Regions from separate parts of the Gynuella sp. genome, predicted to be linked through region 1. Evidence: predicted binding sites of a transcription regulator. Region 1 holds the regulator's gene; each other region holds the start of a gene.

Region 1 (5,672 bases):
GAGCGCCAAACTGACTGGCTACATTGACAAATTTAGCTGCGGCACGAGCGTGCAGTCCAAGTTTATTGATGATAGTGACGGATTCTTCGACCATTCATGCGCCTTGTAAATTGTTAATGATTAAGCTTTAGTTCCCGGTGCCTTATCTGAGTGCTGTGGTTTCTGCTGCGAAAGGCAGATGCTAATTGTTCCACTAGAAAAACTGATCTATGTTGACCTCCAGTGCAGCCAATTGCAACCGTCAGATAGCTACGATTATTTGCTTCAAATGAGGCAATCCAGCGATCCAGTAAACGATAGATATCCTCAAACATTAAATTGACTTCAGGTTCTTTTTTGAGAAATTCAATAATCTCCTGATCAATCCCAGTGTATTGCCTGAGTGATGGGTCCCAATAGGGGTTGGGAAGACAACGGACATCGAATACAAAGTCAGCGTCGGTCGGAACGCCATGTTTATAGCCGAAAGAGGTAAACATCAATCCAAGATGCTGTTGTTGCCTGCCCGCCACTCTTTGTTTTATCAGTGAGCGAAGCTCTTGCAGGGACATTGTTGTCGAGTCAATGGCCAGGTCAGCGAGGTTGGCAATTGGATCAAGAATTTGTTTTTCCCTGTCAATCGCTTCTGCCAGAGATAAGGTTTCGCCGCTCAAAGGGTGTTTGCGACGAGTGGCGGAATAACGCTGTAGTAGTGTGTCATCATTCGCATCCAGAAAGACAATTTCACACTGAATATCTTTGGAGTTCAGTTGTTCGACAATTCTTGGAAAGGATTTAATTGACGATGGCGCATTGCGTGCGTCAATACAAACCGCGACTCGGGATTCCTGATGTTCAGAATACAGCAGTCGAGTCAGTTCAGGCAGCAGGGCGACAGGCATGTTATCGATACAATTATAGCCATTGTCTTCGAGGCACTGCAGCACGGTGGTTTTACCAGAGCCAGATCTGCCGCTGATTATGATTAGTTTCATAGTCATTCCAATGTCAATCGGGGGAGTGCAACATCCATCTTCTCAAGATAGCATCAATTAACAACAGAACTCCCGCGCAAACTCTCCGGACGCGACTTCCGCATGAGAGAAGTTATTTCCCTGGAATTTTGGTTCTGTTACGAATTGATGAATAACTGGTAGATATCTTCCTTGCTCATTGTTGCCAGTTTATTGCGTATGGTTTCATTACTGAATTTTTCTGATAACAGAGACAAGACCTCAAGGTGAGCTGTTTTTTCTTCCTCTGGAACCAATAACACAAACAGAAGATTCACCGGACGTTTATCAACAGCGTCAAAATCAATTGGATCTTTCAACCTGAAAAAAGCACCAATGATTTTGTCGTAATCACTGATTCGACAGTGCGGGATGGCAACACCATTACCAAAACCTGTACTGCCGAGCCGCTCTCTTGCGATCAGGTTGTCGAAAATATAGTCAGATGTCAGTTCCGGCACAAGCTGGCTGATCATCTCGGCGATATCCTGTAATGCTTTCTTTTTACTGGTAGCGGCCACATCTGTAAAGATGTAGCCGGGTTGTAGGATTTGTTTAAGCATGAGTATTAAAGAAACCTGCTTTTAAATTAGTGGCCATGTTGCCGGTTAACATGTTTTTCCTTATGTTTCAGCAATTGTCGGTCAAGTTTGTCGTGCATCAGATCAATAGCAGCGTAGAGGTCATCATGGGTGGCATCTGCATGGATTTGTGTGCCTGGTATATTAATTTGCGCCTCCGCTTTTTGTCGGGACTTTTCGACAGACAAGGTAACTTGAACATTACTGATCTGATCGTGATGTTTTTCCAGTTTTTCTATACGGTTTTTGACGTAATCTTTGAGAGGATCGGTGATTTCCAGGTGATGGCCACTGATATTGATTTGCATAGGCTTCTCCTCAGTTTATTTGGATGTTTGGCATCCACTTATCTTTATGGGGCCGGAACTGCGTTCCGGCTTATTGTTAAGAATAGCTTGTGTTGTAGATAAATGCTTGATCTGGGTAGTGAATTTCCCTAGACCTTACCACTCATTACATTTTTTTTTACAGTCTGATTGACATGTATTCTTGTTTAGCTAAACCAGTTGTTTACGTTCATTTGAGGGGGGAATATTTAACGCCTCCCGATATTTTGCGATTGTTCTACGTGCTACCTGAATTCCCTGATCTCCCAGCATCGTAGCGATTTTACTGTCACTCAACGGCTTTTTAGGGTTCTCTGATGCAACCAGCTTTTTGATGATTGCACGGATTGCGGTAGAGGAGCACTCTCCCCCTGAGCTGGTACTGACGTGGCTGGAAAAGAAGAACTTCAGCTCAAAGATGCCTCTCGGAGTATGCATATATTTCTGAGTAGTCACCCTGGAAATGGTGGACTCATGCATATCCACAGCTTCGGCAATATCATGCAGTACCAATGGCTTCATGGCTTCTTCACCATATTCAAAAAAACCAAGTTGGTGTTCGACGATTTTGGTGGCCACCTTCAGAAGGGTTTCGTTACGGCTTTGCAGGCTCTTGATGAACCACCTTGCTTCCTGAAGGTTGTCACGAAGGTAAGTGTTGTCATCGCTGCTATCTGCGCGCTTAACCATGGAGGCATAGCTGGCATTGACTCTTAAGCGGGGTGCAATTTCCGGGTTTAGTTCTACCTTCCAGCGCTGGTTTTCTATGTCTTTGCTCACAATGACGTCAGGAATGACATACTCTGGTTGTAGCGGGGCAATTTGTTCCCCCGGACGTGGGTTCAGCTGCTGAATCAAGCCAATCACATCTTTAAGTTGATCTTCCTTGATTTTCATACGACGCATGATCGTAGCGTAGTCCTTACTACCGAGCAGGTTGAGATACTGGTCAACCAGTTGAATGGTTTCTTTGAGTGCCGGGGTCGTTTCCGGTAGCTGTTTTAGTTGTGCCAGCAGACAGTCGCGCAGGTCACGGCTGCATACTCCTACCGGATCAAACATTTGCAGTCTGTGTAATACTGCATCCACTTCTTCCACATCCAGAGGATCTTCCTCTGTGCCGATATCCTGTTGCAGTGAGTCGACCAGCTCTTGCCAATCCGTATTTAAATAGCCATCAGCGTTGATACAGTCAAGAATGGCAAATGCGATGGCGCGATCCCGGTCAGACATTGGTGTCAGATTCAGCTGCCAGCGCAAATGTTCTTCCAGGCTGTCAGTGGTTGAATTCTGATTTTCGTAAAAATTGTCATCATCGGATGCAGGAGCTGACAGACCCGTTGGGGCATGTTGATAGACATCATCCCAGGAGCTGTCCACAGCAAGGTCGTCAGGGATATTTTCACCCCATTCCTGGTCTATTTCCCGGACTTCGGTTTCATTATTACCGTTGTTTTCTTTGGGGGCTTCGCTGAAATCGGTTGCGCCGTTTTCTTTGGCTGTATCGTGTTTTAACACACCGTTTTCATGATTATCCTGATGTCCTTCGCTATCCTCTTCAACTTCGAGCATGGGATTGGAATCCAATGCCTGCTGAATCTCCTGTTGCAGATCCAATGTGGACAGTTGTAACAGCTTAATGGCCTGTTGCAACTGGGGGGTCATGGTCAGATGTTGACCCATTTTGAGTTGTAGAGAAGTCTTCATATACTCATTGGTTCTCAAATTTGCATATCTTACAGGCGGAAATTATCGCCCAGATAGGTTTCACGTACTTTCTGATTGGCTAGTATCTGTTCTGCGTTGCCTTCGGCAATAATATGTCCATTACCTACTATGTAGGCACGTTCACAGATATCCAATGTCTCGCGTACGTTATGGTCTGTAATCAATACGCCGATACCGCGATTTTTCAAGTGTGTCACTATTTCCTTGATGTCACTGACAGAAATTGGATCAACCCCGGCAAATGGTTCATCCAGTAATATGAATTTGGGTTCCATAGCCAGAGCTCTGGCGATTTCCACTCGGCGACGCTCTCCCCCAGATAAAGCCATTCCGAGACTTTTGCGAACATGTTGAATATTGAATTCGTTCAACAGTTTTTCGAGTTCCTGCCTGCGTTGTTGACCGGATAGCTCCTTTCGGATCTCCAGAATGGCCATCAGGTTATGTTCCACGCTAAGCTTTCTGAATACACTGGCTTCCTGAGGCAGATAACCGATACCTTTTTTGGCTCTGCCGTGCATTGGCAGGCCGGTAATATTTTGTTGATCGACATATACCTGCCCCCGATCTGCAGGTACCAGGCCGACAATCATATAAAAACAGGTTGTTTTACCAGCTCCATTGGGGCCAAGCAGGCCGACAACTTCGCCTATCCCCACATCCAGGGACACGTCTTTCACGATTTCCCGTGGACCGTAGGATTTGGCGAGATTTTTAGCTGATAGAATGGTCATTGATCCCCCAGAGCATCTGGCTGAAGCGTCATTTCAACTCCGCCATTTGCCTGTCCACTGCCGTCTTTGACGTTGTAGCGGATCTTGCCACCAGACATATTGTTCCCAGTGCGGTTCAACTTTGCATCCCCGTCTATAAGGATTTCACCGTTATTGACGTTATATTCCAGATAATTGCCCTGAGCTTCCAGTGGTTGTTTGTCCTCAGCTTTCAGTAGCTGGCTGAAGTGTGCTGGTTTGCCGTTAGCCGTCATTTTTGTAACACTGCCATCAACGAGATAGATAAACACCTCGTCAGCATAAAGTCTGATGGAGCCCTGCTGAAATTCCACCTGTCCTGAGTAGGTCATAACACCTTTGATATTGTTGTATTCGCTTTGTTTGGCTTTGACTTTGATGGGTTGTTTGGTGTCGTCTGGCAGGGCAACGGCTGGAGTACAAATTCCCAGGCTCACTAGCATGATTAGAAAGGTACAGGTATTAGTGAATGACTTCATATTGTGCTTCAACATCTGAATTGAATCTGACCGTTTCTTGTTGTACGTCTATTTCCATTCCCACTGCTGTCATTACTCCGAATTGATCTTTCATTGTAACAGGCTCTTCAGTGTAGGCATATTTGGTCTGATAATTGTATATAAGTTGGTTTGTAAGTAATACTGCTAAGTTCGGTCCGCCAATCTGTCTGACTTCAACCTGACCATTCAATTCAATACTGTCATCGTCACTGCGAATGATTGCATTAAGGCTTTGGATGTGGCTTACCGGACCGTTTTTGTTGAATACTTCGATATTGGGGGTACTGATCAGGATCACGTTATTTTTACCCGGCATGACCAGCTCTGGAGTCGTGATTTCGTGAATCAGGTGTCCTGAGCTATCAAAATTTCGACTGTGCAGATCATTGGCAAATAATTGCACAGGCGTGCCCGAGACTGTGTCTTCAGTGATGCTAATGTCTTTTTGGGATACCCAGAAATAGCCAACTGTGGCGATAAGTAGTGGGACCAGCAACACTGGTCGATGCGACTTTTTGGCTGCCATTATTTAGCCCTGGTCAGGTCAGAGACTGATAGTTGAGAAATAAATAACCACCGTATGCAATTAATGCCATTAATGCAAAAATTCGCCCTAAAGATTTGCCGCTGGAGCCCTTGATTACCAGGTTGATTGACAGAAATGCCGTCATAAAAATCATGACAAGATAATCGCGCCAGAATACGTCTGCTGCAAATGTATTCGGAGCGAGTATCGCTGGTATGCCGATAACAGCCAAAAGATTGAACAGGTTTGATCCAAGCACATTCCCAA
Region 2 (5,672 bases), on a different contig from region 1:
AATCATTTCACTTAATTCTAAACCAAAGCGCTCAGGTGAAATCCTAACCCCTATTTGAAAGTCTTTATCACAGGTCATCCGGATTTTTTCAATGATAAGAAATAGCAATCTCATTCTATTTTCAAAAGATTCACCCCATTTGTCCTGTCTTTTGTTAAGGATGGGAGACATAAATTGCGCTATGAGATAACCATGCCCAGCATGAATTTGAACACCATCAAAACCTGCTTTTTCGGCTCGGAGCGCGGCGGCTGCAAACTGCTCAATTAAGCCCTGTATTTCGTCTTCATTCATAGACCGGGTATTTGATTCAGTGTCCAAGGATGGACCAACCTTATCCGTTACTGTATCCAGCGCTCTATTCCCCGCATGATGCAGTTGCAGACTCGAAAGGGCTCCCGAGTTGCGAATATCTTGAGCGATGTCACTCAAGCCCGGTATATGCCGATCATCAAAACACCCTAATTGCCCGGTAAATCTGATACCATTGGTATCGACGTGGGCAGCGCAGCTGGTGACTAAAGCAAAACCGCCAGTGGCTCTTTTTGCCAGGAATGCACGATCTTGTTCGGAGGCAGTACCATCTTCATGGCTTTGTGTATTGGTCAGTGGTGCAAGTGAAAATCTGTTTTTGAGCATGGGGCCTCTTGTGAACATCAGCGGCTCAAACAGTTTATTTACACTAGCACTGTCGTAATGGGTGCTCATATAAAGTCTCTTAATCTAAAAATAGGGGAGTAAAGTAGCCGTTAAATAGTAGGAAAGGGAAAATTCGTTACCCCTTTAGTTCTTGTTCTAACTGTGCTTTTGTTAGGCCTTTTAAAAACACATTAAAAATCAACCCGCTGATCAGAGTAGCCAGGCTAATAGTAACAAAGGCAGTGACCGCTAAATTTATCAAGACATAGGAACCATCAATTAAAGTCGGTCGATAAAGAGCAATGAATACAAAAACGATCCAATGCGATAAGCAATAAAAACAATGGAATAGGTGCCCTAAAAGGGTGTTTTTTTTAGCGATCCATGTTCGCATGGAAGCAAATAGCTCCGTTTGTGTAATCGTTATGGACATACAACTGCTTGCAAAGGCAATCATCAGGCAAGCCCAAAATGGTTCTAAATAAGTCATATCATTCATCATCTAAACGTCCTCTAAGCGGGCAACAAGTAATTGGCATTATTAAGTAACTTTAAAAGTTACAAATAAGCTTAAAGTAACTTTCAAACTCTGTCAAAATGTAATTTTAAAAGTTACAATAATTGAATACATTAAAAATTGCAGGTTAGTATGAGAACAGACAGTCGATTATCTAGGGTGCTGCATGTATTGCTACATATGATTAAATATGAAGGGGCTTTAACATCAGAGCAAATCGGAGTCATGCTTGATACCAACTCAGTGGTTGTCAGACGAACACTGTCTGGATTGAGAAAAGCGGGTGTGGTCAAGTCAGAGAAGGGCCACGGCGGAGGATGGCGGCTGACACGCGACCCCAAAGACATAACCCTATTGGACATTTATCAGTTGATAGGGTCTCCGCAACTGTTTGCTATTGGCTTCGATCATACATCGCCAACCTGTGCAGTTGAGGCTTCGGTCAATAAGGCGCTGGGTCAATCGCTGACCAAAATTGAATCTATTTTATTGAATGATTTCGCCAATATTAGTTTGCAAGATCTATATCTGGATTTTGAACAACATTGCCAGCGGCTCTCGTTGTCGATGATAGGCTGTCATAAGAAATAGTCAGTTAATCAGGGCACTATCAGAGTCAATTGGCCTTAAGTCAGATTAATTTGACACCCAATTTAGTGTTCATGCTGAATTATCATTTTTATCATTAGATAAAGTGCAGTGATAAAATAAGGTTAATAATTTGTCGGGCTCGACCCGACAAATATGCGCCACAAGCTTATTCTGCTTCTTTGAGTTGTTATACAAAGTTAAAAACGAAGCAGCTATCAGGGCCTGTTTACACTAATTTCATCGGCCTGCTGAGAGCCAGTTTCATTCAAATCTAGGCGCGAGGAGCGATATTGGGTGGACATCCTGGTGGTTTGATGGCATCCCTGTATGGAAAGAAGAGAACGATTGAGGGAGGTTTCCGGATTACCCAAAACTATTCTACTTTGTTCCGCAACAGTTTTGGGTATCCGGTTACACAGAATTAATAACAGTCTCAGTAAAAACCAAATCAACTTTTTCGGGTTAAGTCTGTTTTATTCGCCTAAGGCCAGCCGTAATCCCAGTAACGCAAATGCACCGGCAAAGGTTCTCCTGAACCAGCGCATTACGTTGGGACGGGAAATAACCAAGTCTCTCGCCATTGAGGCGCATAAACCGTATCCGATAAAAACAATGAAAGTCAGCAGCATAAAAATAAGTGCCAGCACTACTAACATAGGTGTTGGGTTGGCAGTGCCTGCTGGAATGAACTGGGGCAGGAAGGCGAGAAAAAACAGTGACAGTTTTGGATTAAGGAAATTCAATAATATGGCGTTGCGAATAATTTTCAGTGTGCTGTGCTTACTGCGCTCTTCAGTGACGGTCATCATGCCGCCATCACGCAATATGTTCCAAGCCATATAAAACAGATAAATAACGCCAAGTAGTTTGATGACCTCGAATACCTGGGAGCTGGCGTGCAGGATAGCCGCGAGTCCCACGATGCTGGCAACCATGTGTGGAACGATACCCAGGGTACAACCGAATGCCGCGATAATACTGGCCTTTGCGCCCTGACCCAGCCCGGTAGCCAGGGTATAAATAACACCTGTGCCAGGTAGCAGCACAACAATCAGTGAAGTTAAAAAGAACTCAATACTCATTTAATGATCCTTTGGATGTTGCATTAGGATATGACGACGGGAAACGATGATAGTGACAGATACGGCGGCTTCTGGGCAGTATTGGTCGTACTAAAGTATAATTTTTTGCCCTGCCATACCCAAGGAACCTCTTACATGGACACCGCCGGTTTGCCAAGCCACAAGTAGCTGATAGGTTTGGTTGCGCTCTTACATTCGGCCTGTCTATGGGTATAACGCCCGCCACTATGGAGTTTGCCAACAGGGCCTTATTTGAAAACCGGCATCATGTGCCAAGAGGTTCCTCGGGTTTGACCTGCTGCGGTTCGACCTGTTTCGCCATTCATCGCTTCTGCAACCGGATGAGTATTGTCTGGTGTGACTGCTTCTCCTTTATGTTTACGACGCGTTTGCGCTACGGTAGTGTTCCTCTCGAGCCAGGATCACCCAGGCAATGCGAGCCATCTTATTGGCCAGAGCAATCGCGACCTGATTCGGGTGACTTCACTTCAACGAAGCGCATAGTTGGCCGCTGAACGGCTTCGCAAATCGCTTCGGCATCGTGACAGTCATTTTTATTCCCTTTGACATAAGACTTTACACATTTCGGGTTCATCCGTTTGACTTGATGACCTAAGTTCATCAAGTCACGTGCCCAGTAATAACTATTGCTACACGCTTCCATACCAATGAGATTGGGGAAAGCTGAGCAAAATATCGATGCATCTGTGTGCGGGTCAGTTTGCGGCTTATCGTACCTTCCCCCTGTCGATTCACGCCATATACCTGAAAAATATTCTTTGCTAAATCCAAATCAATGACGTTAATCTCTTTCATGACATCGCGCTTCCTATCAGTTGATAATGACACTTCAACTATGGTACTTAGATGCCGGTTTTGGGAGGGTGGTGTCCATACCGTCTGAAAAATTGCCTATTTTCGCGCAGGACGTTGTCAGCCCCAGTCTCACATCCTCATTTACGCCTGTAAATTGCGGTGTTGCGAGTGGTGCTCAAAACTATTCCTATTTTTCAGAGGCCCCCTAAGAGTATCTAAAGGTAAAAAGAGTCCGACGTTTATATTCCCTAAACGATTGGTCTTTTCATGCCGATTGCACCCAATCTGTCGTATATTTTTCTGTCATGACCCATATTGGGGCAATTTTAATCATTGTCTTTTTTTCGTTTTTTTGTGATTCATTCCTGTCGTGCCCGTCCATACTGCAGTCTCAATTGATTGGCATGGTATGTGCGTTGTTTGGAATTAAGTTCGTACCCTTGGAAAGTCGAGCTTCACAATTTGATTCAATAGAAGGCTAGGGTTCCGGCTACATAAAGATTGTAGTGTCTGGTCCGAGAGCTTTCGACCTTGATAGTTTCAAGGTTACACGGCGGGGAAAAAGCCCGGGAGACCACATGGCGATATTTGCCAAGGGTACTCCATGTGTAACTAACAAGCTGTAAAGGTGGCTTTAATGAAAAACTCTGCAAGAAAAATAACTCTTCTGCTTTGCTCTGTTCTGTTATCTGCCAACGTTCTGGCAACCGATCACTTTAAAGTCTGTTGGTCTATTTATGCCGGCTGGATGCCCTGGGCGTATGCTGAACATTCGGGCATCATCAAAAAATGGGGCGACAAATACGGTATCGATATCGAAGTCGTACAAATCAATGATTATGTTGAATCCATGAATCAATACACCGCAGGTCAGTTTGATGGCTGCACCATGGCGAATATGGATGCGTTAACGATTCCAGCAGCCAGCGGCGTGGACAGTACTGTCCTGATTGTTGGCGATTATTCTGATGGTAACGATGCGGTTATTTTGAAGGATAAGCAGAGCCTGAAAGATATCAAAGGTCAAAATGTTAATCTCGTGCAGTTTAGTGTGTCCCATTACTTGCTTGCCCGTGCGCTGGATTCCGTGGGAATGAGTGAAAGAGACGTAAATGTTGTTAACACTGCTGACGCGGATATGGCCTCTGTTTTTGGTACCAGCGAAGTGACTGCGGCGGTTACCTGGAACCCCATTGTGAGTGAAATTCTACAGATGCCAAGTACAACAGATGTATTTGATTCATCAAAAATCCCCGGCGAAATTCTGGATACCATGATCGTAAATACCAACACCCTTAACGAAAATCCTGCTTTTGGCAAAGCCTTGGTGGGAGCCTGGTATGAAATCATGAATAAGATGCAGGGTGACAGTGCCAGCGCCAAAGAAGTTCGCTCTTATATGGCGGCGACCGCAGAAACGGATCTTGCCGGTTATGATGCGCAACTGGCCAAAACACACATGTTTTACATCCCACAATCCGCTCTTGATTTGATCAACAGTGAAGAGCTGTACACCACCATGAAGCACGTCGCAGAGTTTTCGTTTGAACATGGCCTGTTAGGCGATGGCGCACCCAGTGCCGGTGCTGTTGGTATTGAAATGCCGACAGGTGTGTATGGTGATAAAAACAATATCAAGCTGCGGTTCAACTCTACCTACATGCAAATGGCTGCCGACGGAACGTTGTAATTAATCCGAAACATGCATTTGGCCTCTGGCTTCTGTTGGCTTTGTATATAAAAGCTCAAGCAGAAGCATGAGGCTACGGGGCTGAACATGAAAAAAATGATTAATTTAAAACCAGGCAGAACCAGTGCTGTGTTTATCGGTATGCTGCCGTTTGTTTTGCTATTGGTGATCTATATGGTGAGCTCAGATGCCCGCCTGGCGGTCAACCCCAGCGACAAAATGCTGCCTGCGTTCAGTCAGATGGGAGAGGTTATCTATCGTATGGCGTTTGAACCCAGCCGTCGCACGGGGGATTATGTGTTCTGGCAGGATACCTTAAGCAGTCTGATGCGTTTGG
Region 3 (5,672 bases), on a different contig from region 1:
CAGAAAACCTATAAAGCCAATCGTCAGTACTGCTACCATGATTCTGCCAAGTGAATTTGAGCTGCCATTCTGAAACTCATCCCAGACAAACTTTCCAAGACCTGGGTTCTGAGCAAGCATCTCTGCAGCAATCAGTACCATCCAGGCGATACTCAGGGATAGACGCAATCCGGTAAAAATCATGGGAATAGACGAGGGCAGTACGATTTTCAGAGTGTGCGTTAGCCAGCTAAGTCTGAGCACCTTACTGACATTGATCAGGTCAGGGCTTACGTTGGCGACACCAACAGAGGTATTTATCAAAGTTGGCCAAAGGCTACATAATGTCACGGTAAACATAGAGTTTAAAAACGATTTGGCAAACAAAGGGTCATCGGTCACGTACACCGCACTGACTACCATTGTGACCAGAGGCAACCATGCTAATGGAGAAACCGGTTTAAATATTTGGATGACTGGTGCCAGTGCAGCGTTAATGCTTTTGCTTAGGCCAATGATGATACCCAGTGGAATGGCGATCAGTGATGCCAGGATAAAACCACTGAGTACAGTTATCAGGCTGGTTTGTATCTGATCAAAATAAGTGGGTGATCCGGTGTAGGGACGAATTTTCACCGTGGCCGTCGGATCTTTGGCAAGCTTGTTGGCATTGCGTTGTTGTTGCCGTTGATAAAACTTTGTTTCCCGCAATCGTTCTGCCTGGTGTTCTGCAACGAGGCGATTTGCCTGCTCGAACACCTCAGTCGGTCCCGGAAATTTTCCCAGAGAGGTATCAATATTCTGTGCAGCAACACTCCAGAAAAATAAAAACAGCAGGATTCCTCCAGCGGGTAGCCCGACCTTACGGAGCAGGCTAACCAGTGACATGCTGTTGTTTGCGTGTTTGAACAAATTTAACAGGAGAGTGATTGGGTGTCTGTCTGTGTTGACTCTGTTCATAAATGGATGACCTTTGTAGAACTGCCGACTCTTCTGAGCCGGCTGGCATGTTGCTATATTTCGGTGTGTGTTCAGATCTTATCTTTGGCTTTCAGGCCAATTGCGAAGCTGTCAATATAGGCATTGGGTTGAGTGCCGTCATACATAACACTATCAATAAATTCCTGATGAGGCGGTTTGAACCCGGTTTCAGTCTCAAAGTCAGGAAAATCTGTTGCACTCATTTTGCCTTCTTCGATGAGGTCCTTGGCTGCCTGGGCATAAATGTCCGGACGATAGACTTTTTTGGCAATATCTGTGTACCAACTGTCTGGTTTGTATTCTGGAATCTGTCCCCAGCGGCGCATCTGGGTCAGATACCAGACTGCGTCGGAGTAGTAAGGGTAGGTCGCGTGATAGCGAAAAAAGACGTTAAAGTCTGGGACTTCCCGTTTGTCACCTTTTTCATATTCGAATGTACCGGTCATGGAGTTGGCAATGACGTTGGCATCAGCGCCGACATAATAAGGTTTTGACAGGATGTCCACAGCTTCCTTGCGATTGGCATTGTTATTCTCATCCAACCATTTGGCTGCCCGGATCAGGGCTTTGACTACATGAATATGAGTGTTGGGATATTTGTCCGACCACTCCTGGCTGACACCAAATACTTTTTCCGGATTGTCTTTCCATATTTCATAATCGGTAATGACAGGTACACCGATACCTTTAAAGACGGCCTGCTGATTCCAGGGTTCCCCGACACAGTAACCATAGATAGTTCCGGCTTCCAATGTTGCGGGCATTTGAGGGGGAGGGGTAACGGACAGAAATGCATCTGCCTTAAGGGTGCCTGAAGTGTCACCGTTCAGAGGCGCATAATATCCAGGATTGATACCACCGGCGGCCAGCCAGTAGCGTAGTTCATAGTTATGGGTGGAAACCGGGAATACCATGCCCATATTAAATGGCTTTCCTTCGGCTTTGTATTCTTCTACCACAGGCTTTAGATAGTCTGCTTTAATCGGATGAACCGGCAAGCCGTTTTTCATAGGCACATGCTGCTTCATTTTTTCCCATACAGTATTCGAAACGGTAATGCCGTTACCATTCAAATCCATACTGAATGCTGTAATGATATCCGCTTGGGTGCCAAAACCGATGGTGGCACCAAGTGGTTGTCCTGCTAACATGTGGGCCCCATCAAGTTGGCCATCAATCACACGGTCCAGCAGTACTTTCCAATTGGCCTGAGCTTCAAGTGTGACATAAAGTCCTTCGTCCTCGAAATAGCCTTTTTCATAAGCAATGGCGAGGGGGGCCATGTCGGTCAGTTTGATAAAACCGAACTTAAGGTCTTCTTTTTCCGGCTCACCTGTTTCGGCATATACCTGGCTGCAGATAATAGTCGATAAACATATCGTACCCAGAAATAACTGCTTGAACTTACTAACAACTTGCATGGTAGGAGTTCTCCAAACGACGGTGATTTTGGTAAATTTGAATGTTGCACAATCTGAAAACCGATGCTGTTGTACAACTGGATAGGACAGACAGACGTCCTCAGTGTGCGATCTAATTCATAGGTCATGGGTGCATCGCTTATGCCATATTCGAAAAAAAGCCAAAAAAAGGTCTTTTGAGCGGGATCTGCACAAACAAGTGATAGGAAAAATTCAGCTTTGAAAGAAATCAGTGCAAAATTGCGGTCAGTCTGTTGTCAGTTGTTAGGTCAAAACTAAAATCGCTGCAACAGGACAAAACAATATGAAGACATGGCATAATCCGATTGAAGTACCTCTAAATGGGTATGCTGGGGAGATTAGAGAATGGGGTTGATACTATTGACGGTAATAGTGATGGCGGCAATTTTTATAGGTTTTATGCTGCTCAAACGGCCAGTATACCGAATATCCCAGGAAAACGTTGAAAGACTGTTGGAACTGATGTTAGCGCGCAAAGCCTCTCTTAATGACTGGCATGTGTTTTTGGCGGTGCCCATTCACTATGATGAATACTTGGAGAATATTCGTCACCTCTGTCTTGAAATTGAGGAGTCAGAGAGTTGTGTGATCAATACCCGTATCCTCACTAATAAGGGAGAAGATGCATTACGGGAAATTCTGACGGAGTTAAAACAGCATGGCTCAAAAGATTTTTAGAGGCTTTTGAACAATTAACGGCGCTGCAAATGGGTGTGGTGAGAATCTTGTCAAGTCTGTTGCTTTGGGAATAACCCATTGCTATGCGCACGGTACTGCTGATACTGGGGTGCTTGGCAAGCAGGACAGAGCAAATCTATTCCTGGTGTCATTATCCTAAGATGCATGTCTTCATGTTTGATGTTCTCTTTTTTGTAAAACCATTCTCCTCTCTGGTCTTTATCTCTCAAAAAAAACTATCCAAAACTATCCAATTAGGCAAAAAGGAAACCTATTTTTAAAGTAAATTTGTGATCTGCCGATGGTTATTTTGCGTAAGTTTTTCGCACAGAAAATTCAGTTAAATGAACTGTAGCGTGTTCGATCACAAGGGAATTAAAAATATGCCGAACTTAAATCTGATGTTTATGTGCAGGTGTCTTTCCGTGCTTGCAATTTTGATACTAAGTGCCTGTGGTGGTGAAAGCGGTCTTCAAAGTACCGATACATCTCAGGTTCAGGAGCCCGATAAAACCGTCAAAGGTATTACGGTTAACCCCAATATGACTGCACTGTTTCTACAACGTACATCAACCAGTATATCTGCAAAGTCAACGCCACGCTCCACACTTGTGGATGGGGACTATTATAGCGGGACATTGTTGGTGACTAATGCAGAAACCGGTAACCAGCAGGAGTTTTATTGGTACATTCGTGTCGATGCGGACGGTAAAGCGGTATCGCAAAAGAATATTTCGTTGGTACCGGGAACCTATCATTTTAGTTTGTTGTTAGAAGGTAATGGTCATCAATATGCCGGCAGCGCAGAAAATATCCTGCTGGAAGACGGTGATGAACAGGCTGTTAATATGACGATCAAACCGCTTATTGGTAATACGATTTCCGATGTGCAGTTACTCGATACGATGGCTGATATAAAGCTTAGAATTGATCAGGCGGATCTTTTAGCGATTGATCTGACTGAACCACGTATAGGTATTTCCATTGATGGCGCTGATGAGGAGATTTTCTCGGTAAACTCGGAAACAGGCCTGAGCGATGCGGTACTTTCTCTTCCTGATGGTGAATACCGTATTCAGGTGAATTTCTATGACGGCAATATGCTGATCGGACATACGCTGGATACGCAGGAAACAGTGCAGCTGGTTAACAGCGAGAACATTTCGTTTGATATTGTCCCACTGCAGGCGGATGTGTCATTAGCGTTAAGTGAGGGTAATCCGGATACAGGCCTCTTCAGGATCAATATTCCGAATGCTATTGTGGATAGTGTTGATGCACTGGAAACGCTGAAAGCGTATCTGAAGCTCAATGGTTCTGTATTCGTGGAGCAATTGCTGGATATTCAGCAGGAAGGCGGCCAGTATTTTGCCGCAACCACTTTGGATATTGGTCTGGAAAATCAGGATCAATTGGTAATTAACCTGGATTTCATTGACCAGAGTAAAGCTGAAGAAGATCAATTGCTGACCAGTTGTACCGGTGTGATCAATCTGCAAAGTACTAATAATCAGTTTACCTGTCCGCTTGAGTTGCAAAACAGTTATGTTGTCAGCGGTCATTTGTTGGCAACACTGGCAATCAATGTTCTGCAGAGTAACGATGGAAAGCTGGATAGTGTGGCCGGTGCCGAGGTCTTTATCAACGGGGAGTCCATCGGGTTAACCAATGGGTCTGTTCTTTCAACCCCAGGGTTTATCAAAACGAATGTTCAGCAGGGTGAATACAGTATCCGTGTTGAGGCAGGTAGTCGGGCTACCAATGTTCAGCTCACGGCGTTACCGCTGCAAATCATAAATCAGGATATTATTTTATCCCCCAGTGATACCGATGGTGGAGATGACTCTGACGGCAGCTCCGGTAATGATGATGGTATCGTAATTGTGGATGGTCCTGGATGTGGTAGTGAGTCACCGAGAAACAGTCACGAGCGGTGGATACAGATTGCTGCACAAACCAGTCCCTCTCAACTGAGTACCTGTGTGAATCAGCGTTCCTATACACGGCTGCTGAATGATGATGTGCAGTTTATGGTGGCGTATCCCGATCTTGGTATCCATTATGTGTTTGACTTATGGTATCTGCGTCGTGCTAATCAGATGAACTGCGCTTATTTGCCTGAAACATTGCCTAATTTCCTGACCCCGGATTTATTCTGGAAACAGGATGGCTGTAGTTATAATGGTGCAACGTCTTTTAGCCTGACTACTGCGACTGGTAATTGGTGTCAGACGACTGCCTATCAAGCGCCGGCCGTAAGTGGGGCTGGTATTAACTACAACACAATGACGGCTAACAGTCGCTGTAATCTGTACATTCGAACCTATAATGACACTCAGGCAACATTATTGCCGGCCAATGGTTCTTACTATACTGATGAAGCTTATGCACAGAGTTACGATGCTACCAACCGTACCATGCTGGTTGATGATCAATGGGTCAGTCTAAATGCAATTGCCACAACCATGGGTGACTGGGGTTATGTATTTGACGGCAATGTTAAAACTGTTGTTACGTCAGCCTATAACAATCCCAATGTGAAGAGTATTTCCATTAATTATCATACGCCGTTAAAGATCAGACGTTTCGAAA

What was found. The regulator sigma-54, encoded in region 1, starts transcription at its own class of promoters, with help from an activator protein. The targets are predictions, from matches to a motif close to TGGCACNNNNNTTGCTNT.
Region 2: a site for sigma-54 is predicted at 4,046-4,063, ahead of ACQY6I_RS07115 (putative urea ABC transporter substrate-binding protein). Genes of this name have one in related genera too.
Region 3: a site for sigma-54 is predicted at 2,511-2,528, ahead of ACQY6I_RS03550 (CmpA/NrtA family ABC transporter substrate-binding protein). Genes of this name have one in related genera too.

What each region holds. Positions count from the first base shown of each region.
Region 1 covers NZ_JBNKSF010000035.1:21,084-26,755, reverse strand. Annotated here, with positions in the region: gene ACQY6I_RS13295 (HPr family phosphocarrier protein) at 1-94, opposite strand, end outside; gene rapZ (RNase adapter RapZ) at 114-974, opposite strand; gene ptsN (PTS IIA-like nitrogen regulatory protein PtsN) at 1,112-1,555, opposite strand; gene hpf (ribosome hibernation-promoting factor, HPF/YfiA family) at 1,582-1,881, opposite strand; gene ACQY6I_RS13275 (RNA polymerase factor sigma-54) at 2,071-3,606, opposite strand; gene lptB (LPS export ABC transporter ATP-binding protein) at 3,636-4,361, opposite strand; gene lptA (lipopolysaccharide transport periplasmic protein LptA) at 4,358-4,858, opposite strand; gene lptC (LPS export ABC transporter periplasmic protein LptC) at 4,842-5,405, opposite strand; gene ACQY6I_RS13255 (calcium/sodium antiporter) at 5,419-5,672, opposite strand, start outside.
Region 2 covers NZ_JBNKSF010000018.1:25,345-31,016, forward strand. Annotated here, with positions in the region: gene ACQY6I_RS07090 (NADH:flavin oxidoreductase) at 1-708, opposite strand, end outside; gene ACQY6I_RS07095 (hypothetical protein) at 776-1,141, opposite strand; gene ACQY6I_RS07100 (Rrf2 family transcriptional regulator) at 1,289-1,747, shown strand; gene ACQY6I_RS07105 (LysE family translocator) at 2,221-2,829, opposite strand; partial or broken gene ACQY6I_RS07110 (IS110 family transposase) at 3,308-3,549, opposite strand; guanidine-I (ykkC/yxkD leader) riboswitch at 4,113-4,220, shown strand; gene ACQY6I_RS07115 (putative urea ABC transporter substrate-binding protein) at 4,283-5,335, shown strand; gene ACQY6I_RS07120 (ABC transporter permease) at 5,423-5,672, shown strand, end outside.
Region 3 covers NZ_JBNKSF010000009.1:14,299-19,970, reverse strand. Annotated here, with positions in the region: gene ACQY6I_RS03555 (ABC transporter permease) at 1-867, opposite strand, end outside; gene ACQY6I_RS03550 (CmpA/NrtA family ABC transporter substrate-binding protein) at 1,011-2,381, opposite strand; gene ACQY6I_RS03545 (hypothetical protein) at 2,748-3,080, shown strand; gene ACQY6I_RS03540 (hypothetical protein) at 3,506-5,672, shown strand, end outside.